Regions from separate parts of the Streptomyces siamensis genome, predicted to be linked through region 3. Evidence: riboswitches for the same ligand, from Rfam matches in the RefSeq annotation. Region 3 holds a riboswitch; each other region holds the start of a gene.

Region 1 (6,952 bases), on a different contig from region 3:
ACACGACGACGCCGGGCCGCACAAGCGGCCCGGCGTCGCCCACGGCACATCCGTCAGAAGTCCTCGTCGAGGTCGACGGTGCCCTCCACGGCGACCTGGTACGCCGACGGGCGCCGCTCGAAGAAGTTGGTCAGCTCCTGCACACCCTGGAGCTCCATGAAGGCGAACGGGTTCTCCGAGCCGTACACAGGAGCGAAGCCCAGCCGCGAGAGCCGCTGGTCGGCGACGCACTCCAGGTACTGACGCATCGAGTCGGTGTTCATGCCCGGCAGACCGTCACCGCACAGGTCGCGGGCGAACTGCAGCTCGGCCTCGACTGCCTCCCGCAGCATGTCCGTCACCTGCTGCTCCAACTGGTCGTCGAACAGGTCCGGCTCCTCCTTGCGGACCGTGTCGACCACCTCGAAGGCGAACGACATGTGCATCGTCTCGTCGCGGAACACCCAGTTGGTGCCGGTCGCGAGGCCGTGCAGCAGGCCGCGGCTGCGGAACCAGTAGACGTAGGCGAAGGCGCCGTAGAAGAAGAGCCCCTCGATGCACGCCGCGAAGCAGATGAGGTTGAGCAGGAAGCGGCGGCGGTCCGCCCTGCTCTCCAGTCGGTCCAGCTTCTCGACCGAGTCCATCCACTTGAAGCAGAACTCGGCCTTCTCGCGGATGGAGGGGATGTTCTCCACGGCCGCGAAGGCGGCGGTCCGGTCCTCCGGGTCGGGCAGATAGGTGTCCAGCAGCGTCAGATAGAACTGGACGTGGACCGCCTCCTCGAAGAGCTGCCGGCTCAGGTAGAGCCGCGCCTCCGGGGAGTTGATGTGCTTGTACAGCGTCAGCACCAGGTTGTTCGCCACGATCGAGTCGCCCGTCGCGAAGAAGGCGACCAGACGGCCGATCAGGTGCTGCTCCGCCGGGGACAGCTTCGCGAGGTCGGCGACGTCCGAGTGGAGGTCGACCTCCTCGACGGTCCAGGTGTTCTTGATGGCGTCCCGGTAGCGCTCGTAGAAGTCGGGGTAGCGCATGGGGCGCAGAGTCAGCTCGAAGCCGGGGTCGAGCAGGTTCTTCTCGGTGTTCGGGGCGGTCGTCACTGGCAGGCCTCGCAGGACTCGGGGTTCTCAAGGGAGCAGGCGACGGCGTCGGGGTCGGCCACCTGCTGGACGGGGATGGTCTTCTCGGGCTGCGCCTGCGCCTGGGCCGCGCGGGCGATGCGGGTCGCCGGGCGCGAGCGCAGGTAGTACGTCGTCTTCAGGCCCTGCTTCCAGGCGTACGCGTACATCGAGGAGAGCTTGCCGATCGTCGGCGTCTCCATGAACAGGTTCAGCGACTGCGACTGGTCCAGGAACGGGGTGCGCGCCGCGGCCATGTCGATCAGGCCGCGCTGCGGGATCTCCCACGCAGTGCGGTACAGCGCCCGGACCTCGGCGGGGATCCACGCGAAGTCCTGCACGGAGCCGCTGGAGTCGCGCAGCGCCTCCCGGGTGCGCGCGTCCCAGACGCCGAGTTCCTTGAGGTCGGCGACCAGGTAGGAGTTGACCTGGAGGAACTCGCCGGAGAGCGTCTCGCGCTTGAACAGGTTGGAGACCTGCGGCTCGATGCACTCGTACACGCCCGCGATGGACGCGATGGTGGCGGTGGGCGCGATGGCGAGCAGCAGCGCGTTGCGCATGCCGACCGCGGCGATGCGTTCCCGCAGTGCCGCCCAGCGCTCCGGCCAGGTCAGCTCGGCGTCGAAGTGGTCGGGGTGCAGCACACCGCGGGCCGTACGGGTCTTCTCCCAGGCCGGCAGCGGGCCGTTGCGCTCGGCGAGGTCCGCGGAGGCCTCGTACGCGGCGAGCATGATGCGCTCGGCGATCCGCGTGGACAGCGCCTTCGCCTCGGCCGAGTCGAAGGGCAGCCGCAGCTTGAAGAAGACGTCCTGGAGGCCCATCGCGCCGAGGCCCACCGGGCGCCACCTGGCGTTGGAGCGGCCCGCCTGCTCGGTCGGGTAGAAGTTGATGTCGACGACCCGGTCCAGGAACGTCACGGCCGTGCGGACGGTCTCGTCCAGCCGCTCCCAGTCGATGTCGCCGTCGCTCACGAAGGCACCGAGGTTGACCGAACCGAGGTTGCAGACCGCCGTCTCCCCGTCGTCCGTGACCTCCAGGATCTCGGTGCACAGGTTCGAGGAGTGGACGGTGTGGCCCGGCTCGGCGGTCTGGTTGGCGGCGCGGTTGGCGGCGTCCTTGAAGGTCATCCAGCCGTTGCCGGTCTGTGCGAGGGTGCGCATCATCCGGCCGTACAGGTCGCGGGCCGGGATGGTCTTCCGGGCGAGCCCGGCCTCCTCCGCCTTGCGGTACGCGGCGTCGAACTCGTCGCCCCACAGGTCGACCAGCTCCGGCACGTCGGCCGGGGAGAACAGCGACCAGTCGCCGTTCTCGTTCACCCGGCGCATGAACTCGTCCGGGATCCAGTGCGCCAGGTTCAGGTTGTGCGTGCGCCGGGCGTCCTCACCGGTGTTGTCGCGCAGCTCCAGGAACTCCTCGATGTCGGAGTGCCAGGTCTCCAGGTAGACGGCCGCCGCGCCCTTGCGCCGGCCGCCCTGGTTCACCGCGGCGACCGAGGCGTCGAGGGTCTTCAGGAACGGGACGATGCCGTTGGAGTGCCCGTTCGTGCCGCGGATCAGCGAACCGCGCGAACGGATGCGGGAGTACGACAGCCCGATGCCGCCCGCGTGCTTCGAGAGCCGGGCCACCTGGTGGTAGCGGTCGTAGATGGAGTCGAGCTCGTCCAGCGGGGAGTCGAGGAGGTAGCAGGACGACATCTGCGGGTGCCGCGTACCGGAGTTGAAGAGCGTCGGGGAGGAGGGCAGGTAGTCGAGGCGGCTCATCAGCCGGTAGAGCGCGGAGACTTCGTCCACGGAGCGGACGCTGTCGTCCTCGGCGAGACCCGACGCCACCCGGAGCATGAAGTGCTGGGGCGTCTCGATCACCCGGCGGGTGATCGGGTGGCGGAGCAGATAGCGGCTGTGCAGGGTGCGCAGGCCGAAGTAGCCGAAGCGGTCGTCGCCCTCGACGTCGACGAGCGCGTCGAGGCGGGCCGTGTGCAGGCGGACGAACTCCGCCGTACGGTCCGCGACAAGACCTTCGCGGTGGCCGACGGCGACCGACTCGGAGAAGGACGCGACGCCCTGCGAGGCGGCCTCGGCCGCGATGCTGATCGTCAGCAGCCGGGCGGCCAGCCGCGAGTACGCGGGGTCCTCGGAGATGAGTCCCGCCGCCGCCTCGGTGGCCAGCTCACGCAGCTCCGCCTCGTCGGCCCGGGCGGACCGGCCGCGCAGCGCGGCGGCAGCGACCCGGCCGGGGTCGGCGTCGGGGAGGTCGGCGGTGAGATCGGTCAGGATCCGCAGCAGCGCGGTACCGGGACCGTCCGTCTCCACCGGGGCCTGCTGCGCTGACGCTGAAGCCGGATCGGCTGGCGCGATGGTCACGTGGGGCTCTCCCTCGCTCGGCACGGGGCCTGTCGGGAGGCACGGAGGCACACGGGGGCGCTGACCGGAGGGCAGCGCACCGCGTCCACCGGCCCATTCCGCGAGGCCCGGACGTCGTCGGCACCCGGGCCGGACGGCCGGGGTGCGCTGCCGGCAGGTCCTCGGACTGAAGCCAGCGCGTGCAGGCGGATACGCGAACACGCACAAGTACACCGTTGCGGGACAGTTCCGGATTCGCACCGGATTCCCCTGCGGCGACAGCGAGCATGAGCATACATCTTGTGCCGGGCTGCGGGACCACCCCCACATGTTGTGTCGTGTCGGCTTCGGAGGGTGGCAGGAGAGCTGTCAGAGCGTCAGTTCGTAGGTGAGGAGCCTGATGTCGTCCAGCTCCGGGATCGGGTTCCAGTCGCGGTCCGGGGTGCGGGTGAAGCCGAGGCGCTCGTAGATCCGGTGGGCGGCGTGCATGGAGTGCTGGGTGGACAGCACGATGCGTACGCAGCCCTCCGTGGCCCGTGCGCGGTCGACGCAGGCGCGGACGAGTGCCTCCCCGGCACCCCGGCCGCGTGCCTCGCGGGCGACCGCGAGCATGCGGATCTCGGCCTCGCCGGGGCGGGCGATGTCGGCCATGGCGCCGCCGCGCGGCACGAAGGTCACCCCACCCAGCAGCCGCTGCGTGCCGGGCGTGGAGTCGCGTTCGACCGCGACGAGCACGTCGGCCGCGGCGGCGCGCTTGGCCACGTCCCGCAGCTCTCCGAGGTACGCGTCGCTCTCCCCGAAGTCGAGCAGTCCGTCGCCGAGATAGGCCTGGGCGGTGATCTCGCCGAGGCCCGGGTACTCCTCGGGACGCGCGACGCGGATGACTGTGTCCATGCGCACAGTCTGTGGGAGATCGCGCGGGAGGGCCGCCGAATTCCCAGGGGCTGGGACCTGTCACCGTACGACGGCAGGACCGCGGGCGCGAAAAGACCGCGGCGCCCCCCTGACCGAGGGGCGCCGCGGAGTGTGGAACCGCCGGGTCAGTGGGCCGCCACCGGCAGCTCCACCTCGACCCCCGGGTCGCCCGCGTCCGCCGTGTAGTCCTCGGCGGACGTCTCGTCGACGCCGTCCGGGGCCTTGAACGCACGCAGCGCGAAGGTGAGGACGACCGTCACGACCACGTTCAGGGTGAACGCCGTGAAGCCGATGTAGCCGATCTCCCCGATGCCGGGGATCTCCTTGGCGCTGCCGCCGAAGTGCTTCTGCGTCGGCGAGGCCACCCCGTACGCGGCGATCGTGCCGTAGAGCATGCCCACGGCCCAGCCGACGAGGAGCGCCCAGCGGTGGAACCAGCGGGTGAACAGGCCGCCGACCAGGGCCGGGAAGGTCTGCAGGATCCAGATGCCGCCCAGGAGCTGGAAGTTGATGGCGACCGTCTTGTCCATGGTGAGGACGAAGACCAGCGCGCCCACCTTCACCAGCAGGGAGACCAGCTTGGAGACCTTGGTCTCCTGCTGCGGAGTGGCGTCCGGCTTGATGAAGTCCTTGTAGATGTTGCGCGTGAAGAGGTTCGCGGCGGCGATCGACATGATGGCCGCGGGGACCAGCGCGCCGATGCCGATGGCCGCGAAGGCCACACCCGCGAACCAGTCCGGGAACATGTTCTCGAACAGCTGCGGGATCGCGAGCTGGCCGTTGGTGACCTTCACCCCGGCCGCGATCGCCATGAACCCGAGCAGCGCGAGCAGGCCCAGCATCAGCGAGTACAGCGGGAGGATCGTGGTGTTGCGGCGGATCACCTCGCGGCTGCGGCTGGACAGCGTCGCCGTGATCGAGTGCGGATACATGAACAGCGCGAGTGCCGAGCCGAGCGCGAGCGTGGCGTAGGTCCACTGGCCCGCCTCGGGAGGCACGAGCCCGCCCGCGCCGGCCGCGGTGTACTTGTCGCCCGCCGCCTTGAAGATCTCGTCGAATCCGCCCAGCTTGATCGGGATGTAGATGATGGCCACCGCGATCACGATGTAGATCAGGGTGTCCTTCACGAACGCGATCAGGGCGGGGGCACGCAGGCCCGAGGAGTAGGTGTAGGCGGCCAGCACACCGAAGGCGATGAGCAGCGGAAGGTCCTTGACGAACCAGTTGGTGTTGTCGCCGCCGCCCACGCCCATCACGTCCAGGACGGCCTGGATGCCGACCAGCTGGAGCGCGATGTACGGCATGGTCGCCAGGATGCCGGTGATCGCCACGGCCAGGGACAGACCCTTGGAGCCGAAGCGGCCGCGAACGAAGTCGGACGTCGTCACGTATCCGTGCTTGTGGGACACCGACCACAGGCGCGGCAGGAAGGTGAAGATCAGCGGGTAGACCAGGATCGTGTACGGCACGGCGAAGAAGCCGGCCGCGCCCGCCGCGTAGATGGCGGCCGGTACGGCCACGAACGTGTACGCGGTGTACAGGTCGCCGCCGAGCAGGAACCAGGTGATCCAGGTTCCGAACGACCTTCCGCCCAGGCCCCATTCGTCGAGGCTGTGCTCGTTGTCGGCCTTGCGCCAGCGCGCGGCCAGGAACCCTACGACCGTGACGGCCAGGAAGAAGAAGATGAAGACGCCGAGTGCGACGCCGTTGACGCCGTCCTTCATGCTCCGGCACTCCCCTCGGCGGATGCTTCGGCACCCTCGGCAAAGGCCGGGGCGCCCTTGGTGGAAGTGCGGGTGGCGGCGGAGGCGCGGGCCCGCTGGTCACGCCGCCACAGCTGGTACGCGACCATCGTGAGCGCCGTCGAGATGAGCACCCACGCCATCTGGTACCAGTAGAAGAACGGGATGCCTATGAAGGCCGGGTCGGCCTTGGCGTAGGAGCCGACCCACAGCATCGCCACGAACGGCGCGAGCAGACACAGGGCGATCACCACGCGAACCGGCGTGACCACCGGTGGTTTCACTTCAGGCACATCTGACATACGGCGACTCCGTCCCCTCGCTGATCACCTGTGTAACGCGCAGGCAATCTAGGCGACGGCGTCAGTAAAGCGGAACCCCTCGTCCGCATATCGGTCCCCAACAGCAATGAGACCGCGACGCCCCGTCAACTCGACAGCGCCCGGAGCGGCGTCCCGGACGCCGCTCCCGACGGGGTGCGCACCCCCCTGGTCCTGGGGTGGCGGGCTAGTCCTGAGGGCGCTTGAGGCGGGCCACGAACTTGTACCGGTCGCCCCGGTACACCGAGCGCACCCACTCCACCGGCTCGCCCTGCTTGTCGAGCGAGTGGCGGGAGAGCATCAGCATGGGCAGGCCGACGTCGGTGCCGAGCAGTCCTGCCTCGCGCGGGGTGGCCAGCGAGGTCTCGATGGTCTCCTCGGCCTCGGCGAGATGGACGTCGTACACCTCGGCGAGCGCCGTGTAGAGGGAGGTGTACTTGACGAGCGACCTGCGCAGCGCGGGGAAGCGCTTCGCGGACAGGTGGGTCGTCTCGATCGCCATCGGCTCGCCGCTCGCCAGGCGCAGCCGCTCGATGCGCAGC
Region 2 (6,952 bases), on a different contig from region 3:
CCAGCCGTGCCACGCGCCGCCAGAGCACGGCGCGCGCCGGGAGCAACAGCGGGTGGACGGGCGGACGCCGCAGGAAGGCGTCCACCTCCTGGGCCTCGGGCCCCGCCGCGAGCTCCGGAAGCATCTTGTCGAAGTAGGCGGCCAGCTCGGCCCGGCTCGCCGGTACGTCCGCGGGGTCGAGCCCGACCAGTCGCGCGCTGACCAGGTGTTCGGCGACGTACCGGTCGGCCTGCTCGTCCGTCAGCCGGAAGCCGGAGCGCCGCAGCACGTGGAGGTAGGAGTCGATCTCGGCGCAGTGCACCCACAACAGCAGTCCGGGTTCGTCGACCGGGTGGCGCTCCCCCGTGCCGGGGTCGGTCGTCGTGAGCATGCTGTGAATCTTTCGCACCCTCGCCCCCGCCTTCTCGGCGGCCTCACCCGTGCCGTACGTCGTCGTGCCGACGAAGTTCGCGGTGCGCATCAGCCGGCCCCAGGCGTCGCGCCGGAAGTCGGAGTTCTGCGTCACCCCGCGCACGACGCGTGGGTGCAGGGCCTGGAGGTACAGCGCGCGGATGCCGGCGACCCACATCATCGGGTCGCCGTGCATCTGCCAGGTCACGGAGCCGGGACCGAAGAGTCCCGGGTCGCCCGGGAACGTGCTCTCCACCGTGTCAGGCTAACGCCGGACCCGGGGCATCCCCAGTCCGATCCACGAGATGATCTCGCGCTGGATCTCGTTGTTGCCGCCGCCGAAGGTGAAGATCACCGCGGAGCGGTAGCCGCGTTCGAGCTCGCCGTGCAGGACGGCCCCCGCGGAGCCCTCCTTGAGCACCCCGGGCGCGGCGACGATCTCCATCAGCCAGGCGTATGCGTCGCGGCGCGCCTCGGAGCCGTACACCTTGACCGCGGAGGCGTCCTGCGGGGTGAGGGTGCCCTCCTGGACGGCGTTCACCATCTTCCAGTTGAGCAGTTTCATGGCGTCGAGCCGGGTGTGGGTCTGCGCGAGCCGGCGGCGCACCCACGGGAGGTCGGCCACGCGGCGGCCGTCGGTGAGCTTGGTCTCCATGGCCCAGCGCTGAACGTCGTGCAGGGCCCGGATCGCCATGGTGCCGTGCGCGGCGAGCGTCACGCGTTCGTGGTTGAGCTGGTTGGTGATCAGCCGCCACCCCTTGTTCTCCTCGCCGACCCGACGGGTGACGGGGACCCGGATGTTCTCGTAGTAGCTGGCGGTGGTGTCGTGCGAGGCGAGTGTGTTGATCAGCGTGCACGAGTAGCCGGGGTCGGAGGTCGGCACCAGGAGCATGGTGATGCCCTTGTGCGGCGGGGCGTCGGGGTCGGTGCGGACGGCGAGCCAGACCCAGTCGGCGGTGTCGCCGTTCGTCGTCCAGATCTTCTGCCCGTTCACGACGTAATCACCTTCGCCGTCACGGACCGCCTTCGTCTTCAGCGCGGCGAGGTCGGTGCCGGCGTCGGGCTCGCTGTAGCCGATCGCGAAGTCGATCTCGCCGGAGAGGATCCTGGGCAGGAAGTGGGACTTCTGCTCCTCCGTCCCGAACTGCATGATCGTCGGTCCGACGGTGTTCAGGGCCATCAGGGGCAGGGGCACGCCCGCCTGGGCCGCCTCGTCGAAGAAGATGAACTGTTCCATGGGGGTCAGCCCGCGCCCGCCGTACTCCTTCGGCCATCCGACGCCGAGCCAGCCGTCCGCGCCCAGACGTCGGACGGTCTCGCGGTAGAAGCGCTTCTGCGAGGCGGGGTCGGCGTACCGGGCGTAGGCGTTGTCGGGCACCAACTGGGCGAAATAGTCACGCAGTTCGGTGCGCAGACGCTGCTGCTCCGGCGTGTATTCGAGATGCACGGCGCCTCCTGTTGCCCGGTGCCCGAGCTGGTTCTCCCGGCTGGTCGGCGCACAGAGTAGAACGTGTTGCAGAACTTGGGAATGCCGATGACGCGTCAGAGGGATTTCCCGTGGGCCCCTTCGGCGACCACCGCCACTCTTCCCCCCGGGCCGGCGCGAGACGTGGACCTCGACGTCGGCCTCACGGCGCTGCTGGACGGCTTCGAGCTGCTGATCCGGCCGGCCTGACGTCCGGTGCACGCAGGAGGGCGGCCCCGGTCGAGGACCGGGGCCGCCCTTCCGTCACCGCTCAGTGGGCCACGGGAGTCGCCCCCGCGGTGACCTCCTGCCGGTCTCCGGCGGCCGGCTTCGGCGCCAGTACCCGTTCGGCCAGGAACCCGAAGACGAGCCCGAAGGCGGTCCACAGGGTCAGCTGGATGGCGAGGGCCGCGAGCCGGAACTGCCAGAGCAGGGTGCCCGAGAAGTCCTTCGGAACCTCGTTCACGGCCGGCAGGAAGGCGTAGGCGAGACCGATCGTGAGGACGAAGAACGCGCCCGCCGCGATCGTCGCGTTCCAATTGCCGAGGCGCGGCGCGAGGCGCTTGCCCAGGATCACGGTCGCGACGGCCAGCAGCACGCTGAGCACCATCATCAGGAAGTACAGGGTCGTGCGCTTCCCGATGGTGTCGGGATCGCCGACCGACGGCGGGTTGGCCGGGTACTTCAGGAACGGCACGACATAGACCGCGAGCAGGCCCGCCACCGACAGCAGCAGCGCGCTCGCCCGCGGCCCGAAGCGGCCGATCCTGCCGAGCGCGAAGCAGTACGCGAGAGCGGCGATACCACCGAACGCGACCCCGTAGACGAGGACGCCGGTGGCCAGGCCGCCGGTGGACTGCATCGTCCGGGACACCGCTTCCACGCCGTGCTCGTGCGCGTGGGAGTGCGCCTCTTCGTAGCCGATCGCCGAGTCGACGCGCGGCTCGCCCAGGAAGTAGGCGACGACCAGGGCGAGCAGGCCCGCGGCGAGTCCCGCGAGCATGCCACGCACCAACAGGTTTCTTACGATTGAGGAATTCATCGGCTCGTACGTCCCGTGTCCGTCAGTGGCACGGGAAGCCGAGCAGGTGGCGGGCGTCGTGGACCCACTCGTGGACGTTCTCGCCGGACACGACTGCGGTGGCGCCCTGTTCGGCGCCGACGAAGTAGAGCAGGACCAGCATCAGGATGCCGAAGAAGACCGCCCAGGGGGCGATCGCGCCGATCGGCAGCTTGGCGGGTACCGCGGTGGGTGTGGCGGTCGGCTGAGCGACGGACTGCGCCATGGGGCAGAACCTCCTGGGGAACTCGCGTCCCATTTCGGTGGTGCACTGGACGACAGCCGCGGGTCTGACTTGCCCCGCCCTCACCGCCCCTGGAGTGGGGGGTTCGTGCTGGGCTTACAGTGGCGCGACCGTGCCGGATTTCCACCGGGCTTCCGCCGAGCCGTCGTCGATTTCGACGCGACGGTACCGCGTCGGCGGGTTCCGGCCAAGGGCGCACGAGGGAGCACGGGGCGCGCCCCACGGACCGGGTGTGCCGCGGATTCCCTTGCCCCGTAAGGCTTTTCGGGTCGGCGGACACCACGAAACCCATGAGAGTGAGGACATGACAAGTCGAGTGATCTTGATCTCAGCCGCGATCGGCACCGCGCTGCGCGAGGCCCGCTTCGACGACGGACGTCCGCTCGACGCGTCCGGACTGCGGCTCGCGCGGGCGGCCGCGGGACGACTGCCGGCCGCGGAGCGGCAGTGGGTCTCCCCCGTCGTGCGCTGCCGTGCGACCGCCGACGCGCTCGGCCTCGAAGGCGTGCCGGACGCACCGGAGTTGGCCGGGCTCGACGTGGGCCGCTGGCGCGGTGCGACGCTGGCGGAGGTGAGCGCCGAGGAGCCCGAGGCGGTGGCGGGCTGGCTGGCCGACCCCGGAGCCGCGCCGCACGGCGGCGAGTCGGTACGGGCGTTCTGCGACCGGGTGGCCGGCTGGCTGGACGGCACCGCGCACGTGTCGGGCCGGACGGTCGCCGTGGTCGAACCGGAGGTCGTACGGGGCGCGCTGGTGCGGGTTCTGGGGGCGCCGGACGCGGCCTTCTGGCGCGTCGACGTACCGCCCCTGACCGCCACGGAGTTCAGCGGGCGATCGGGGCGCTGGAACGTCCGCGCGGGGCGGCCGCTGGTGGAGCCGGGCTGAGGTGACGGCCGGAGCGCGCCGCCGGCCGGACCTCCGTTCGCCCCACGGAGTTCCGGTCGCCCCACGGAGTTCCGGCAGCCCGTCGGAGTTCCGGTCGCCCCACGGAGTTCCGGCAGCCCGTCGGATTACGGTCGTCCCACGAAGTTACGGTCGTCCGTCGGAGCGCCGTTCCCGGCCCGGAAGTTCCCGTCCCGTCCCGCCGTGCCGCTCCCACCCGCGCCCGGGCGGGCAGGCCGGCGGCTCCGGAGGGTGCTCGGCCCAGAACGGCCGCCACGGCGCTCGGCGCCGACCTGCCCGGACGGCGCGCTCGGCGCCGGACGGCCCGGGCCGCGCTCAGCCCAGGATCGCGAGAAAGTCCGAGCACGCCTGCGCGCAGGCACGGCACTCCTTCGCCGCGTCCTGCGCACCGTCGTACTCGTCGAAGACGTCGGCGCCCTCCAGACAGACGTCGCGGCACCATTCCACCTGGGAGCGGACGGCGGCCTCGTCCCGGTGCACCCCTTCGGACAGCACCAGGCAGGTCGCGTCGCACACTTCCGTGCACTGGATGCCCTTGCGGCGTACGAGGTCCTGTTCCTTGGGCCCGTCCGGATCCATGAGGCTCGCGCGCAGCGCACAGACCCTGGCGCACTCGGTGCACGCCTGGGCGCAGGCGAAGCGGTCCTCGAGGAACCGGATGAGCTCCTGCCGGGAAGTCGTCGATGTCACGACGCGCGGGTAGCCGCGCGCCTTCGCGTCAAACCCGTCCACCGCCTCCGGAACGCGGTCCTCGTGCGCACGGTGCGCGCCGGGGGGCCGCCCGACGTCACGCGCCGGCCGCCTCCTGAGCGATCCGGTCGAACTGGGCTCCCATCGCCTCGGAGAGCGCCTGGGCGGCGGACAGCGGGCGGACCATGACCATGAAGTCGTCGATCTTCCCGTCCTCGTCGAAGTGGAGGAAGTCGCAGCCGGTGATCTTCTTGTCGCCGACCTTCGCCTCGAAGACGAGCGCGTGGTCGCGGCCGTCCGCGCCGCCGATCTCGCGGACGTAGTGGAAGTCGGTGAAGACGCGTGTGACACCGCGGAGGATGGCAGCGGTGATCGCCTTCCCGGGGTAGGGCTTGAAGGCGACGGGGCTGTGGAAGACGACGTCGTCGGCCAGCATGTCCTCGACCGCGGCGAGGTCACCGGCCTCCACGGCCTTGCGGAAGGAATCCATCACGCCCACCTCATCCTCATACCCATACTCAACAAATTGACTATTCGCTGATCACACTAGCCACGCGGCAGGGCGCCGTCCAGCCTCGGAGACCGTTCGGCCTCGGAGACCGTTCAGCCACCCGTCGGGGCGGCCGTGGTGCCGCGCACCACCAGGCGCGGGGCGATGACGGTCTCCTCCCCCGACCCGGACCCCTCCCACGGGCCCGCTCCCTCCGACGCCCCGCCACCGGAGGCCGCATCTCCCTCCAGACGCGCCAGGGCCCGGCCGACCGCCTCCCCCGCGAGCCGGGAGATGTCCTGGCCGACGGTGGTGAGGTCGATGTGCGCGAGGCGTGACAGACGGCTGTCGTCGAAGCCCACGACGGAGATGTCACCGGGCACCGAGACGTGGGCGCGCAGGAAGATGTCGAGGACACCGGTGGCGCAGCGGTCGTTGAAGGCCAGGACCGCGGTGGGGCGGGAGTCCGCGTCGAGCAGGGCGCGGGCCGCGGCGGCGCCGTCCTCCTCGGTCGGGCCGCCCGGCAGGACCCGGGCCCGGTCGCCGAGGCCGTGCCGGTTCATGGCGGTGCGGTAGCCGCGGCGCCGTTCGGCGGCGCCCGGTGCCCGGCCGCCGTCGATGTGCGCGACGTCGCGGTGGCCGAGTGCGACGAGGTGGTCGACGGCCCGGCGGGCACCTTCGTCGTCCGCGGTACGCACGACGTCCACCCCGGCGGGGGGCGGGCGCAGCCGCCGGGCCACGGACACGACCGGGACCTGGGCGGCGAGTTCAGCCAGCCGGGCGGTGGGGGCCCGTGGTCCGAGCAGGATCAGCGCCTCGCAGCGGTCCGCCAACAGAGCCTCCACCGCCTGCTGTTCGCCGCGGCTCGGGGTGACGGCACTGAGCGCGAGCTGGTAGCCGGCCGGCTCGGCGGCGGCGTACAGACCCTCGACCAGGTCGGCGTGGAAGGGCTCCTGGAGGCCGAACTGCACGCCGAGCAGGCGCGAACGGCTGCTGCGCAGCAGGCGGGCGCGCGCGTCGGGCCGGTAGCCGATCTCCCGCGCCGCCGCGAGCACGCGCTCGCGGGTGGCGGCACCGGCACCCTTGGTCCCGCGCATCACGATGGAGACCAGGGCGACGGACACCCCCGCCCGTTCCGCGACGTCGGCGAGGGTGGGCCGCTTCCCGCCCGGACCCGAGGAGCTCGGAGACACGGCTGCCCTCCCTGTTCGGCATGGCTTCCCGTTCGGCACGACTTCCCGTTCGGCACGACTTCCCGACGAGATCGTAGACCAGCGCCGAACGCACTGGTCGGAAGTACTGCAACGTTCTAGTCCACCGCGCCCGCGACACCTTGACAAGGCGCTCGACCGCTGGCGTACTGCTGCTCCGGGACTGGAACGTTCTAGCAAATGCGAGAGCCGGAAAGCAGGCGATGCACGGTGTACACGCTGGCGGTCTGTGCCGAGATGGTCTTCGGGGACCTCCCCGTCCCCGAGCGGGCGCGACGCATCCACGACGCCGGTTTCCAGGTCGAGATCTGGGACTGGACGCGGCACGATCTGACCGCCCTGGAGCGGAGCGGGGCGGCCTTCTCCTCCATGACCGGCTACGTCCGCGGAAGTCTGACGGATCCGGACGGCGCGGACGAACTGCTGCGCACCGCCGCGGAGTCGGTGCGGGTCGCGGAGCGCCTCGGCTGCCCCCGGCTCAATCTGCACGGCACCGGTCTC
Region 3 (6,952 bases):
CTGGCGGTGCGCGAGGCCGCCGTGCGAGGGGCGCAGGGGCTGCCCGAGGCCCTGGACGAGATGGCGGTGCGCGCCACGACACCGGCGAGGCGTCCACCGCGGCCCGGCTGGTGGCCGGTCGCCGTGCTCGCGCAGGCGTCGATGACGATCCTTCAGATCGTCGGCGGTCTGTGGCTGGTGGCGCAGATCGTCGGGGTGATGTCCCCGAACCTCGGGGTGCCGGTGCTGCTGATGGTGGCGGGCATCGTCGGAGGCCCGCTCGTCGAGTGGGGCAGCAGAATGGCGGCCCGCGGGCCGGCCCGGCGCTATGGGCAGGAGGCGGAACGGCGGCTGCGCGAGGCGGCCACCGGATGCGGCAGGGCCCGTGTGCTCGATCCCCTGGCCGCGGAGTTGCTGCGGTACCGGGAGGTCCGCGAGGAGTACGGGCGGGTGACGGGGGCGGCGCCGGCCTCCGTCGGGTGACGCGTCGTGCCGGACGGCTGCCACTCCTTCGAGTGAGACGGTTGTCCACAATCGGCCGGTGACCCACAGGGCCCGGCGGGCCCGGCCCGGCGGAGGCAGTCTGAACTCGCGGCGACCGCAGCAGCGCAGCGGTCGCCGCGTCGGACGCATTCGCACGGGAGAGGGGTTCGGGCATGAACGAGACGACGGTGTGCGTGGTGGGGAACGTCGCGACGCAACCGGTCTACCGGGAGGCGCCGACCGGGGCGTCGGCCCGGTTCCGGCTGGCGGTCACCTCGCGTTACTGGGACCGCGAGAAGAACGAGTGGGTCGACGGGCACACCAATTTCTTCACGGTGTGGGCGAAGAGGTCCCTCGCGACGAACGTGGGGGCGTCCGTTTCCGTGGGCGATCCGGTCCTCGTCCAGGGGCGGTTGAAGGTCCGTACGGAGACGCGGGACGGCCAGAGCTGGACGTCCGCGGACATCGACGCGACGGCGGTCGGACACGACCTGTCACGCGGCACATCGGCCTTCCGCCGACCGCCGAAGGGGGACACGGGACCGGTCTCGCCGCCCCGCCCTGAACCGAGTTGGGAGACACCTCCACCCGCCTCTCCGGACGCGGCCTCCCAACAGCGGTCCGAGCCTGTCGGAGTGACGTGATGTCAGAGGACCGCGCGATCTGACCGAACTGCGACTTATCGGCGAATTCAAACCGATCCGCCATCATTGATTTGTCGATAAGCGCAGCTCACAAGCAGGTGAGCGATAACGATTCCGAGTCGGATCGGTTATCGGATGGAATGACCGGGGAGCGTGGTGCGCCGCGTCTTTAGGATGCCGGGCATAGCTCACGGGGCTTCTGATTCTGCTGGCGGGACCTTCCCCCACATCAACGGGTCCTGCGCGAAGGGGAATTCTGTGTTTCGTTCGTTCTCTGCGTCGTTCGCGCGCAGGCGGGTGACAGCCCGTCTCACCGCCGCGACGTTGGTGTCGGGTCTCGTCGCCGCGGGGGCGCTCGCCACCGCCGGCACGGCCGCCGCCGACGAGACCCCGCAGAGCCTCGGTGGCGCGACCGCCACCATCGGCGACCTGAAGACCTACGGCTCCGCCGTCATCCACGACCACGGCGAGGACTCGTGGGTCTCCGCGGGTCTGTTCGAGATGTCCGTCGACGACGGCGGCATGCTGCAGACCTACTGCGTCGACCTCCACAACCCGACCCAGCGGGACGCCAAGTACCAGGAGACGCCCTGGAGCGGCACGTCGCTGGGCGCCAACAAGGACGCGGGCAAGATCCGCTGGATCCTGCAGAACTCCTACCCGCAGGTGAACGACCTCGCGGCCCTCGCCGCGAAGGCCGGCGTCGCGAGCCTCACGGAGAAGGACGCGGCCGCCGGCACGCAGGTGGCCATCTGGCGGTACTCGGACGGCGCCGACGTGGACGCGGCCGACCCCGGCGCGCAGAAGCTCGCGGACTACCTGCAGAAGAGCGCGCGGAACCTCCCCGAGCCCAAGGCCTCGCTGAGCCTCACCCCGCCCGCGGTCTCCGGCCATGCCGGCGAGCGGCTCGGCCCGGTCACGGTGCACACCAACGCGGACAGCGTGGCGGTGGCGCCCCCGGCGGACGCCGCAGGCGTGAAGATCGTGGACAAGGACGGCAAGCCGGTGACGTCCGCCGTCGACGGCGGCCACGTCTACTTCGACGTCCCGAAGGACAGCGCGGACGGTTCGGCCGCGCTGACGGTGCAGGCCTCCACGACCGTGCCGGTCGGCCGTGCCTTCACCTCCGAGACCCGCAGCCAGACCCAGATCCTCGCGGGCTCCAGCGAGTCGACGGTCTCCGCGACGGCGACCGCCAACTGGGCCGAGAAGGGCGCCATACCGGCTCTGTCCGCCAAGAAGAACTGCGCCGAGGGTGGCGTGGACATCACGGCGGCCAATGAGGGCGACGAGCCGTTCACCTTCGAGCTGATGGGGAGCGAGCACACCATCGGGGCGGGCGCGTCCGGGACGGTGACCATTCCGCTCCAGGAGGACCAGGCGTACGACTTCACGATCACCGGTCCGAACGGCTTCCAGAAGCGGTTCAAGGGCGTCCTCGACTGCAAGACCCAGGGCAGCGCGAACGACATCACGACCCAGACGGTCAGTGAGCCGAGCCCTGCCTCGGTGGGCGGCACGTCCGCCGGCGACAGCGATCTCGCCGAGACCGGCAGTTCGAACGCGACGCCTGTCATCGCGGGGATCGCCATCGCCCTCGTCGTCATCGGCGGCGCCGCGGTGGTCCTGGTCCGCCGCAAGAAGTCACCCACGCAGGACTGAGCCGCACAGGACTGAGCCACCCGGCAGCTCGGCAGCTCGGCAGCGGGTGACCGTACTCAGGACGGCTTCGTGAGCCCGTGGCCCCGGCCCGCCCCAGGCGCCCGGGGGCACGGGCCCTGCCGAGGGGCCGCTCCACCGGCCGGCCGGACGTGTCCCGCACCCCGGGTCAGGCGGTCCCGCGCCGCGGGCAGCCGTTTGTGATCTTCGATACCCGCACGGGCGCTCGGCTTTGCAGCGGGCCCGGGCCGCCCCTACGGTTGTCGGGCCGTGGTGTTCGGGAAGACCGGTGACGGCCCCTCAGGGGCCCAGGCCGGAGCGGCCCTCGCCACTGTGATCGGGGAGTTTCCGTCCCGTGCCGCCCTCCTCGGGCGGCGCCACTGGCCGTGCGGCCGGGAAGGCAGGGGCGGACGCGCGAACCCGTCAGCCAGGAGACCGGCCACGGCATCTCACGAAGTGATCCACGAGGTGCTGGAGCGTGACCGCATGACCCTGCCCACGCAGTCGTCCCCTTCCGCCGCCACGTTCCGCTGGCGGCGCGAGGACACGGTACGGACCGCCGTGCTCCTCGCCGCGATCGCGGGCCTGCACGTCGTCGCCTTCGGCATCCTGTTCCTGCTCGTGGTGCCCGAGCACTACGAGGTCGGTTCCAGGGCCTTCGGCATCGGACTCGGCGTCACGGCCTACACGCTGGGCATGCGGCACGCCTTCGACGCCGACCACATCGCCGCGATCGACAACACCACCCGGAAGCTGATGGCCGACGGCAAGCGACCGGTGTCGGTGGGCTTCTGGTTCGCGCTCGGGCACTCCAGCGTCGTGGTCCTGCTGGCCGCGCTCATCGCCGGAGGCACCCAGCTGGCCGGGCGCATCATGAACGAGGGCTCCAGCACGCATCAGGTGCTCGGTGTCATGGGCACCACGGTCTCCGGGTCGTTCCTCTACCTGATCGCGGCCCTGAACCTGGTGGCGCTCGTCGGCATCCTGCGGGTGTTCCGGGCGATGCGCGCGGGCGAGTACGACGAGGCCGAACTCGAACAGCACCTGGATTCACGCGGGTTCATGAACCGCGTCCTCGGCCGTTTCACGAAGTCCATCACCCGGCCGGGACAGATGTATCCGCTGGGCTTCCTGTTCGGCCTGGGCTTCGACACCGCCACCGAGGTCACGCTGATGGTGATGGCGGGCAGCGGCGCCGCGGCCGGGCTGCCCTGGTACGCGATCCTGTGCCTGCCGCTGCTGTTCGCCGCGGGGATGAGCCTGTTCGACACCCTGGACGGCACGTTCATGAACTTCGCCTACCAGTGGGCCTTCTCCAACCCGGTCCGGAAGGTCTTCTACAACCTCACCATCACCGGCCTGTCCATCGCGGTGGCCTTCTTCATCGGCACCATCGAGCTGGTGGGCGTCCTGCACGACAAGCTCGAACTGAGCGACGCGGTGACCGGCTGGATAGCGGGCCTCGACCTGGACAACGTCGGGTACATCATCGTCGGCCTGTTCGTCGTCGTCTGGGCGGCGGCGGTGGCGTACTGGCGGCTCGCCAAGGTCGAGCAGCGCTGGGCGGTCCGCCCCGCCGACGGGAACTGACACCGAGCCGCCGCCCCACCGACCGGAACCGGCGGGGCGGCTGCCGCGCTGTGGACGGGCGCCCGCGTTCCGGTCGCGGGCGCCGCGCGGCGGCTAGGAGCGTGCGTTCCGGCCGCGGGCGAGGGCGAACCCTGCGGCGAGCAGCCCGAGGACACCCACGACCAGCCCGGCGACACCCAGGCCGCGGGCGGTCGAGTCACTGCTCTTGTCGCTCGCCGTCGAGGCCTTGGCGGTCGACTCCGACGCCGGCGCCGACGAGGAGGCCGAGGACGACCCCTCACCGGAGCCCGCTCCGCCCTCGCTCCCGGCGGTGAGCGAGAGCAGCGGCGCCGGGCTCTCCGGCTCCTCGCCGCCCTTCGGCGTCTCCTCGATCCAGCGGACCACCTTGCCGTCCGAGTAGGTCTGCAGGGTCTTGAAGGTCAGCTGGTCGGTGTCGTCGGGCAGTTGACCGAAGGCGACGTCGAAGTCCTGGAACTCGCCGTGCCGGATCCGGCCGCCGGTCCAGGTGATCTCCGAGACGGCGTCGGTGATCGTGCCGTCGTCCGTCTTGATCGGCTTCTTCAGCCGGGTGGTCGTCACCTTGGCGGTCCAGCCCGCCTGCGGAGTGACCAGAACACCCAGGACGGGATGGTCGGTGGGCAGGAACACCTGCACCTTCGTGGTGCTGGCGGTGTCCTCCTCATTGGGGACGCGGAAGGTCAGGACACCGTCCGTGGCGCCCTTGGGGTAGCTCTCGGGGTGGACCGTCACATGCGCGAAGGCGGCACCCGCCGCGGCCAGGACTCCGGCGGTGCTCAGGGCGGCGACGACGCCGGCGCGGCGCAGGGTGGTGCTCATCGGGGACATCAGGGGACTCCGTACTGGTGTGGAACGCGGTCAGGTCGTGTACGCGAGCCCGGCCGGCGGTCCCCGACGAAAGACGGCGTACCGCAGCAGCACCTGCCGCAGCGGACGCGCCGGCACCGACACGCGGTGCACGGCACCCCGGCGCGCCGGTGCGAAGGACGTTCCCGTCCGTACCCGCCACCACGCCACGAGACCCGGGACGAGCGTCACGGCCCACCGCAGCAGGGTCCACAGCGCGGCCTCACCGCGCCGCAGCCACCAGGTCACCAGCAGGGCCGCGGCCAGATGTGCGGCCGTGGCGTGCGGTGTCATGGCGTGCGTGTGCGTCATGTGCGCCCCGTGCATGGGCATCGCCATGCGTGGCCGGGCGGCCTCGAACCCGAAGTGGAGCCCGGCCTGCGCGGCCAGCATCCCGCCGCCGATCCCGAGCAGCGACCGTTCCCGGCCGCCCAGCAGACAGGCGGCGACGAAGACGGCGAGGATCCCGGCAGCGTCCGCCCGGAGCGGCGGTGCCTGTCCCGTGGCCAGTCCGTGTCCCCCGGCGGCAAGCAGCACGCACAGCACGGCGAACACCGCCGCGCGCAGGCTCCGTACTGCCGGGGACGCACTCATGGAGCCCAGATACTGCCATGCGGCGGGAGGGGCCGTCGTGGCTTCCCGGGAGCCGCCCCGCATCCGGACGCTCCGGCCCCGACACGGCTCGGATAGGGTCCGGTTGATCCTGGGAGGGACCTGACATGCGACTTCGCTGCGCCGTGCTCGACGACTTCCAGGGAGTCGCGACCGAGGTGGCCGACTGGTCGCCGCTCGCCGACGACGTGGAGGTCGTCAGCTTCCGCGAGCGGCCCCGGGCCGCCGGCTCCGCCGTGGGCGGCGAGGCCGCGGCGGAGGACGCGCTGGCGGCGGCGCTGGCGGACTTCGACATCGTCGTCACCCTGCGCGAGCGGGTGCCCTTCCCGGCGTCGCTGCTCGCCCGGCTGCCCCGGCTCAGGCTGCTGATCGCCTCCGGAATGCGCAACTCGGTGATCGACTACGCCGCCGCCGAGACGTACGGCGTGACCGTGTGCGGCACCCCCAGCTCCTCGACGCCCCCGGTGGAGCTGACCTGGGCGCTGCTGCTCGGCCTGGCCCGCGGCATCGTCACCGAGAACGACGCGCTGCGGACGGGCGGCCCTTGGCAGAGCACCGTGGGCGCCGATCTGCACGGCCGCCGGCTCGGCCTGCTCGGGCTCGGGAAGATCGGCGGCCGGGTGGCCCGGGTCGGACTCGCCTTCGGCATGCGGGTCAGCGCCTGGAGCCAGAACCTCACCGCGGAGCGCGCCGCCGAGGTCGGTGTGGAACGGGCGGCCTCCAAGGAGGAGTTGCTCGCGAGCAGCGACTTCGTCTCGGTCCACCTCGCGCTCGGCGAACGCACCCGGGGCCTGGTCGGCGCGTCCGAGCTGGCGCTCCTCAAACCGACCGCGTACCTCGTCAACACCTCGCGCGCGGCGATCGTCGACCAGGACGCGCTGCTCGCCGCCCTGCACGAGGGCCGGATCGCGGGCGCGGGCGTCGACGTGTTCGACATCGAACCGCTCCCCGCCGACCACCCGATGCGCTCGGCCCCGCGCCTGCTGGCGACCCCGCACCTCGGCTATGTGTCGCGGGCCAACTACGAGACGTACTACGGCGCGGCCGTCGAGGACATCCAGGCGTTCCTGGCCGGCGAGCCCGTGCGCCGGCTGGGCTGAGCACCCGGCCCGCGGGCGCCC
Region 4 (6,952 bases), on a different contig from region 3:
GCCCTGCTCCTTGAAGGAGAACGGCACCGTGATCAGCCGCCCGTCGAACTCCGGGATGGCGACCTGCATCGCCGCGTCCATGGGGGACAGGGCGGCGTCCGAGGCGTCCCAGGCGCTCCGCGAGGAGGTCAGGCACAGGCCCTGGAGGACGGGCACGTCCAGGTCGGCGAGCGCGCCGATGTCCCACGCCTCCTCGTCGCCGCCCGCAGACGCCTGCGAGGCGTGCGTGCCGCCCGCCGCGAGCACGGTGGCGACCAGCGCGTCGGCCCTGCCGAGGATCTCGTACAGGCCCGGGTCCGCGCCGCGCAGCGAACCGCAGAACACCGGCAGCGCGTTGGCGCCCCGCGCCTCGATCGCGTCGCACAGCGTGTCCACGAACGCGGTGTTCCCGGACAGCTCGTGGGCCCGGTAGAACAGCACGCCGACCGTGGGACGGCCCTCGGCGACCACGCGTTCACCGTGCACACCGAACTCGGCCGTCCGGTGCGGCTCCTCGAAGCCCTCCCCGGTGAGCAGCACGGTGTCGGAAAGGAACCGCGCCAGTTCGGTGAGGTTGGCCGGGCCGCCCTCCACCAGGTAGCGCAGCGCCTCCGCGACCACACCGGCGGGCACCGACGACTCGGCCATCAACTCGGCGTCGGGCACGGACTCGCCGCCGAGCAGGACGGTCGGTACACCCGACGCCCGCAGCACGGCCAGCCCCTCCTCCCAGGCGCGCTTTCCGCCCAGCAGCCGTACGACGGCGACGTCCGCGCCGTCGAGCAGCGCGGGCAGCTCCGTCACGACGTCCACCCGGGTCGGATTGCCGATCCGGTACGGGGCACCGGAGGCACGGGCCGCCAGCAGATCCGTGTCGGCGGTCGACAACAACAACACTGTGCTCATGCGGGCGCTCCCGGTGGAATGAAAGGCAGTCCTTGCGGCGCGCCCGACTCGATGAGCCGCAACAGCGCGTCCGTGTCCGCGTGTTCCTCGATCAGATCGCCGAGCCGGTCCAGCTGCTCCTCACGCAGCGCCGCGAACGACGTGTCGGCGGCCGGCACGAAGCGGCGGCCCGCGGCGGCGGCCACCTCGCGCAGGAAGGCCCGCCGGAATCCGTCCGACTCCAGCGAGCCGTGCCAGTGGGTGCCCCACACGGAGCCGACCCGGCATCCGTCCAAGAAGGGTTCCCCACCGGTGACATCGGCGACGCCGTGGTGGATCTCGTACCCCTCGACCCGTTCTCCCAGGGCCTCGCCGACCGGTCTGGTCAGCGTCTTCTCGTGCGCGAACCGCACCCGCACCGGGAGCAGTCCGAGCCCGTCGACGTGGCCTGCCCGGCTCTCCACGTCGTCCTCGATGTGCTCGCCGAGCAGCTGGAAGCCGCCGCAGATGCCGAGCGTGGGCCGGCCCTCGGCGGCCCGGCGCAGCAGCGCGTCGGCGAGTCCGCGCTCACGCAGCCACTCCAGCGCCTTCACGGTTCCCCGCGTCCCGGGCACCACGACCAGGTCGGCGTCGGCGAGTTCCTCGGCCCGGTCCACGAACCGCACGACCACGCCCGGTTCGGCGGCCAGCGCGTCGACGTCCGTGAAGTTCGACATGAGCGGCACCGCGCAGACGGCGACCCGCAGAACGTCCGCGCCGACAGGGGCGGTGACCTCCGACTCGCGGACCGCCCCGCGCAGCGACACCCGCAGCCCGTCCTCCTCGTCGATGCCGAGACCGTGCCGGAACGGCAGCACACCGTAGGAGGGCCGCCCGGTGAGGTCCTTCAGCATGTCGAGACCGGGTTCCAGCAGCGACACGTCACCGCGGAACTTGTTGACGAGGAACCCGGCGACGAGCGCCTGGTCCTCGCGCGACAGCAGCGCGACCGTCCCGAAGAAGGAGGCGAACACACCGCCGCGGTCGATGTCGCCGACGACGAGCACGGGCAGCCCCGCATTGCGGGCGATGCCCATGTTCACGATGTCGGTGCGCCGCAGATTGATCTCGGCAGGGCTGCCGGCCCCCTCACAGATCACCGCGTCATACGTGCCCCGCAACTCGGCCAGACAGTCCAGGACCGTGCCGAGGAGCGCCTGTTGGCGACCTCCGTGGTAGCCGCGCGCGCTCATCTCGCCCACGGGCTTGCCCATGAGCACGACCTGACTGCTCCGGTCGCTGCCCGGCTTGAGCAGCACGGGGTTCATGAGCGCGGTCGGCTCGACGCGCGCGGCCTGCGCCTGCATGGCCTGTGCGCGCCCGATCTCGGCGCCCTCACGGGTGACGAACGAGTTGAGGGACATGTTCTGCGCCTTGAACGGCGCGACCTTGACGCCCCGTCGCACCAGCCACCGGCAGATCCCGGCGGTGACGACGCTCTTGCCGGCGTCGGAGGTCGTTCCGGCGATCAGCAGTCCGCCGCTCATGACATGGCCCCTTCGCGCGCTCCGGCATCCATGGCGTACCCCTCCCCGGTCATGCCCCGGCCCCTCTCCGCCGTGCGGCGGCGCGCCCGACGAGCGTCCGTCCGACGGCGCACGCGCCCAGCGCCAGCCAGCCCACGCGACGCGACAGCCGTACGGCCCGTTCGATGTCGGCGACGGCCACCGCACGGCCGTCGCCGTTGAGGACGGGCCGGTGCTCGACCCGGCCCGCGTACGAGAGCGTCCCGCCGAGCCGCACCCCGAGCGCCCCCGCGAACGAGGCCTCCACCGGACCGGCGTTGGGACTCGGATGCTTGCGGGCATCCGTGCGCCAGGCGCGGGCGGCGCTGCGCGGGGCGCCACCGGCGACGGTCGCGAGCACGGCGGTCAGCCGCGCCCCCGGCCAGCCGGCGACGTCGTCGAGCCGCGCTGAAGCCCAGCCGTACCGCCGGTACTTGGGCGACTTGTGCCCGACCATCGCGTCGAGCGTGTTCACGGCGCGGAAGGCGACCAGACCGGGCGCACCGCCGACGGCCCCCCACACCAGGGCTCCCACCACGGCGTCGGAGGTGTTCTCGGCGACGGACTCGACGACGGCCCGCGCGATTCCGTCGGAGTCCAGCGCCTGGGGGTCGCGCCCGCACAGGTGCGGCAGCCGTTCCCGGGCCACCTCCACGTCGCCCGCGGCGAGCGCCGAGCCGATCGCCCGCGCCTCACGGCCGAGTGTGGTGCCGCCGACGACGGCCCAGGTGGCGGCGGCGGTCAGCGCGACGGAGGCGGCGGGGGAGGGCCGGACGGCGCGGCGGGCGAGGGCGGCGAGGGCGGTGGCACCGCCCACGCACACGGCGGTGTGCAGTGCACCCCGGCCGCGGTCGTCCCGCCACAACACCTGTTCCACGGCGCCCGCGGCCCGACCGAACACGGCGACCGGATGCCCCCGGCGAGGATCACCGAGCAGCAGGTCGCCGAGAAGGCCGGCGGCGGCGCCGTACGCGAAGACGCGATCGGCACGCATCGGTTCAGCCGGCCGTCAGGTCGGTCTCAACCGTCGTTCGCGTCCTGCGCAGAGCACTTGGGCAGCCGTGCATGGCGACATGTCCTCACTCAGGGTGTCCACGCCCTGGTTCGACGAGACCGGCGGTGAGAGTTCCTGGCTCCCGGGACATCTCTTCCCCGGTGACAGTGGCGGGACCGCGCCGGACTTGCACCGGCTTCCTCTCTTGCCGCCGTACTTGGCTCCGGCAGTCCACCACGGGGCGAGAACAGCCGTCAACTTGCTGTTGACCTGCGAGGAGAGAGTGTGCTGAGCCCCACACCGCCACCATGCCCGGCTGCCCGCCAAGACCGAATTGCACCGTGTTCCGGGGTCGTTGCGCAGGCCCGCGGACCGCCTTCCGACGACCCGGAACGCATCCCGCCGCGCACGTCCGCCTGTCGTCCCCTCGCGCCGGAGGCCCGGCACGACGAAGGGCGGGTACGGGACAGAGGGTCCCGTACCCGCCCTTCGTGCGGCAGAGCGTCGCCCGTGTCAGGAGACGATGATGAAGATCCCGTACGCCACGGCCGCCGCGCAGGCCGCGAAGCAGGCGTACGCGCCGGTGACCGCGAGGGCCGCCGAGTCGCCCCGGGCGGACGCCGACTCACGCTTGGAGAGGCCGACGATGCCGAGGGTGAAGAGGCCGACGAGTGCCACGGTGGCCCCGAGGCTGACTCCGAAGACGGAGCCGAGGGCTGCCCAGTCGATGTTCATGCTGTTGGTTCCTTACACCGTGGCCGGGCGGGTGGGCTCGGCGGAGGGGCCGGGGTCCGGCACCGGGATGGTGGCCTTGAGCTCGGAGTCGGCCGTGGTGACCGGGCCGGCCGGCGGCACGGCGACGGCGGCCATCGCCGTGGTGACGACGCCGGCGGGCTCGGCGTCGACGTCGTTCACGTTGTCGACGGTGACCGGCTGGCGGCGCGACAGCGTCCAGATGACGCCGGCGCCGGCGACCAGCAGCACGCCCGTGAGGACGATGCCCCAGGTGCCCTGCTTGGTCAGGAACTCGGCGGAGGCACCGGCCAGACCCGCGGCCGGCAGGGTCAGACCCCAGGCCACGAACATGCGGGTCGCGGTCGACCAGCGGACCACACCGCCCTTGCGGCCGAGGCCCGAGCCCATCACGGCGCCGGAGCAGACCTGGGTGGTGGAGAGGGAGAAGCCGATGTGCGAAGAGGCCAGGATGGCCGTCGCGGCGCTGGTCTGGGCGGCGAAGCCCTGCGGCGGCGCGAGGTCGGTGAGGCCCTTGCCCATCGTGCGGATGATGCGCCAGCCGCCCAGGTAGGTGCCGAGCGCGATGGCCATACCGGCCGAGACGATGACCCAGGTGGGAGGGTTCGAGCCGGGGGCGATGACGCCGCCGGTGACCAGGGCCAGGGTGATGATGCCCATCGTCTTCTGCGCGTCGTTCGTGCCGTGGGCGAGGGAGACCAGGCCGGCGGAGGCGATCTGGCCGGCGCGGTAGCCCTTGGCGGTCGCCTTCTCCTCGACGCGACCGCCGATGCGGTACGTCAGCCGGGTGGCCAGCATGGCGGCGATTCCGGCCACGATCGGCGCGGCCACCGCGGGGATGAGCACCTTGGTGACGACGGTCGAACCGTTCACCGACGACCAGCCCGCCGACATGACGGCGGCACCGATGAGGCCGCCGAAGAGTGCGTGGGAGGAGCTGGAGGGCAGACCCAGGAGCCAGGTCAGCAGATTCCAGAGGATGGCGCCGACGAGCGCCGCGAAGATCACTTCGGTGCGTATGCCCTCTTCGTTGATGATTCCGCCGGAGATCGTCTTGGCGACCTCCACCGAGAGGAACGCACCGACGAGATTCAGCACGGCGGACATGGCCACCGCCGTCTTGGGCTTGAGAGCGCCGGTCGAGATGGTCGTCGCCATCGCGTTGGCAGTGTCGTGGAAACCGTTCGTGAAATCGAACACGAGAGCGGTGACGATCACGATTCCGAGGAGGAGCGTGATGTGTTCCATTTACCCAGGCTTCTGTTGGACGTCAGTGGCATGTGGACCGTAAGCAACCTGGGTGAACGGAAGATGAACTGAGGCAGGCTGTGGGGTGTCTCAATCGGCGGGATGCCCCTCCGTTTGTGCCGGAGGGGTCCCCCGTTCCTCGAACGCAGGCGGAATATCGGGCTCCGCTACCAGTGTCTAGCCTCGGGCGAGCCGCTTGAGTCCGGTTATGGACCCATTGAAGAGATTTTGGTCACCCGGCAGGCTGCCGCTGTTGTCGTACTGCCAGAACGTCCAGTACGACCAGCCGGCGGGCAGGGTGCCGGCGTCCGCGGAGTCGTAGCGCGCCAGCCACAGGGCGTGGTTCGCGCCGAAGGCCCGGCTGGCGCCGGTGCAGGTGTTCCACCAGTGCGTGGTCGTGTAGATCACCGGGCGGCGGCCGGTCCGCCTCTTGACCTCGTCGCTGAACGCCTTGATCCAGCTCACCATCCCGGCCTTGCTCAGGCCGTAGCACTTGCGCTTGCCGTACGGGTTGTACTCGATGTCCAGCGCGGGCGGCAGCGTCCAGCCGTCCGCGCGCCAGGCGCCGCCGTTGCGCACGAAGTACGCGGCCTGGGTGGTGCCGGAGGACTTGTCCGGCACCGCGAAGTGATAGGCGCCGCGAAGGATGCCCGCGTCGCGCGCGCCGTTGTACTGCCGGCTGAAGTAGGGGTTGCGGTACGTGTGGGACTCCGTCGCCTTGACGTAGACGAACCGGGCGCCTTTCGCCCTGGCGCTCCGCCAGTCGACGTTCTTCTGGTGAGAGGAGACGTCGTGCCCCTTGGGCTTGCCCGCGGCGCTCGCCGGGAGCGCGGTGAGGGCGGTGCCCGCCGCGGTGAGCGCCGCCACGACGGCCGTCGCGGCCGTGGCGCGGACGCGGCGATGGAGTGGTTTGTGATCACGGGCCATATTTCCCCCCGGAATGGCGACGTGTACGACAAATCCCCCAGAGGCTACTGGAAGATCGGCGACCGGAGGTCGATCACCGGCCAATCCACCTCGGAAGGTGATCCGTGCCCATATGTGCCCTTACGGAGGCGTGCGCTCCGGCCTAAAGTGCCCTCGCCCACGACACGGCGAGGCCGCCTGCTGGCAGGATCGCGGCATGGCTGAACAGCGGCGGGACGCACGGGACGTGCGGGAGGAAGCACAGGCCGCGGGTGCGCGGGGCGCGGGGGGCGTGGGGGACGAGGTGGCGCGGGCCTGGGAGGAGCTCGTGACGACGGCCCGTCGGACAGTGGCCGACGGGCTGGTCGTCGGAACGTCGGGCAACGTGTCGGTCCGGGTCGGCGACACCGTCCTGGTCACGCCGACGGGAGTGCCGTACGACCGGCTCGCGCCCGAGGACGTCGTCGGCGTCGGCCTCGACGGGCGGCAGGTGCTCGGTTCGCTGCTGCCGACGAGCGAACTGCCGATGCATCTCGCCGTCTACCGCGCCACGGACGCCGTCGCCGTCGTCCACACCCACGCGGCCCACGCGACGGCCGTCTCGACGCTCGTCCCCGAGCTCCCGCTGATCCACTACATGGCC

Evidence for each region. A riboswitch is a leader RNA that binds a small molecule or an ion and turns the genes downstream of it on or off. The one in region 3 is predicted to bind cobalamin.
Region 1: another riboswitch for cobalamin. It lies ahead of ABEB03_RS19970 (ribonucleoside-diphosphate reductase subunit alpha); the one in region 3 lies ahead of nicT (Nickel transporter NicT).
Region 2: another riboswitch for cobalamin. It lies ahead of ABEB03_RS42710 (CbtB domain-containing protein); the one in region 3 lies ahead of nicT (Nickel transporter NicT).
Region 4: another riboswitch for cobalamin. It lies ahead of ABEB03_RS45205 (cobalamin biosynthesis protein); the one in region 3 lies ahead of nicT (Nickel transporter NicT).

Annotation. Positions count from the first base shown of each region.
Region 1 covers NZ_BAABKB010000013.1:280,195-287,146, reverse strand. The annotation lists gene ABEB03_RS19975 (ribonucleotide-diphosphate reductase subunit beta) at 54-1,010, opposite strand; gene ABEB03_RS19970 (ribonucleoside-diphosphate reductase subunit alpha) at 1,073-3,454, opposite strand; cobalamin riboswitch at 3,590-3,728, opposite strand; gene ABEB03_RS19965 (GNAT family N-acetyltransferase) at 3,803-4,327, opposite strand; gene mctP (monocarboxylate uptake permease MctP) at 4,474-6,072, opposite strand; gene ABEB03_RS19955 (DUF3311 domain-containing protein) at 6,069-6,392, opposite strand; gene ABEB03_RS19950 (GntR family transcriptional regulator) at 6,598-6,952, opposite strand, start outside.
Region 2 covers NZ_BAABKB010000047.1:153,891-160,842, forward strand. The annotation lists gene ABEB03_RS42690 (oxygenase MpaB family protein) at 1-586, opposite strand, end outside; gene ABEB03_RS42695 (acyl-CoA dehydrogenase family protein) at 656-1,837, opposite strand; gene ABEB03_RS42700 (hypothetical protein) at 1,925-2,065, shown strand; gene ABEB03_RS42705 (CbtA family protein) at 2,127-2,897, opposite strand; gene ABEB03_RS42710 (CbtB domain-containing protein) at 2,920-3,141, opposite strand; cobalamin riboswitch at 3,180-3,320, opposite strand; gene ABEB03_RS42715 (histidine phosphatase family protein) at 3,464-4,042, shown strand; gene ABEB03_RS42720 (ferredoxin) at 4,376-4,750, opposite strand; gene ABEB03_RS42725 (nuclear transport factor 2 family protein) at 4,848-5,240, opposite strand; gene ABEB03_RS42730 (LacI family DNA-binding transcriptional regulator) at 5,354-6,433, opposite strand; gene ABEB03_RS42735 (TIM barrel protein) at 6,632-6,952, shown strand, end outside.
Region 3 covers NZ_BAABKB010000002.1:373,307-380,258, reverse strand. The annotation lists gene ABEB03_RS04460 (GTPase) at 1-462, shown strand, start outside; gene ABEB03_RS04455 (single-stranded DNA-binding protein) at 636-1,106, shown strand; gene ABEB03_RS04450 (Cys-Gln thioester bond-forming surface protein) at 1,404-2,768, shown strand; cobalamin riboswitch at 3,020-3,223, shown strand; gene nicT (Nickel transporter NicT) at 3,252-4,355, shown strand; gene ABEB03_RS04440 (YcnI family copper-binding membrane protein) at 4,449-5,201, opposite strand; gene ABEB03_RS04435 (hypothetical protein) at 5,232-5,813, opposite strand; gene ABEB03_RS04430 (D-2-hydroxyacid dehydrogenase family protein) at 5,939-6,931, shown strand.
Region 4 covers NZ_BAABKB010000076.1:65,777-72,728, reverse strand. The annotation lists gene cobN (cobaltochelatase subunit CobN) at 1-885, opposite strand, end outside; gene ABEB03_RS45210 (cobyric acid synthase) at 882-2,390, opposite strand; gene ABEB03_RS45205 (cobalamin biosynthesis protein) at 2,440-3,402, opposite strand; cobalamin riboswitch at 3,513-3,653, opposite strand; gene ABEB03_RS45200 (hypothetical protein) at 3,916-4,137, opposite strand; gene ABEB03_RS45195 (inorganic phosphate transporter) at 4,150-5,403, opposite strand; gene ABEB03_RS45190 (lysozyme) at 5,581-6,330, opposite strand; gene ABEB03_RS45185 (class II aldolase/adducin family protein) at 6,527-6,952, shown strand, end outside.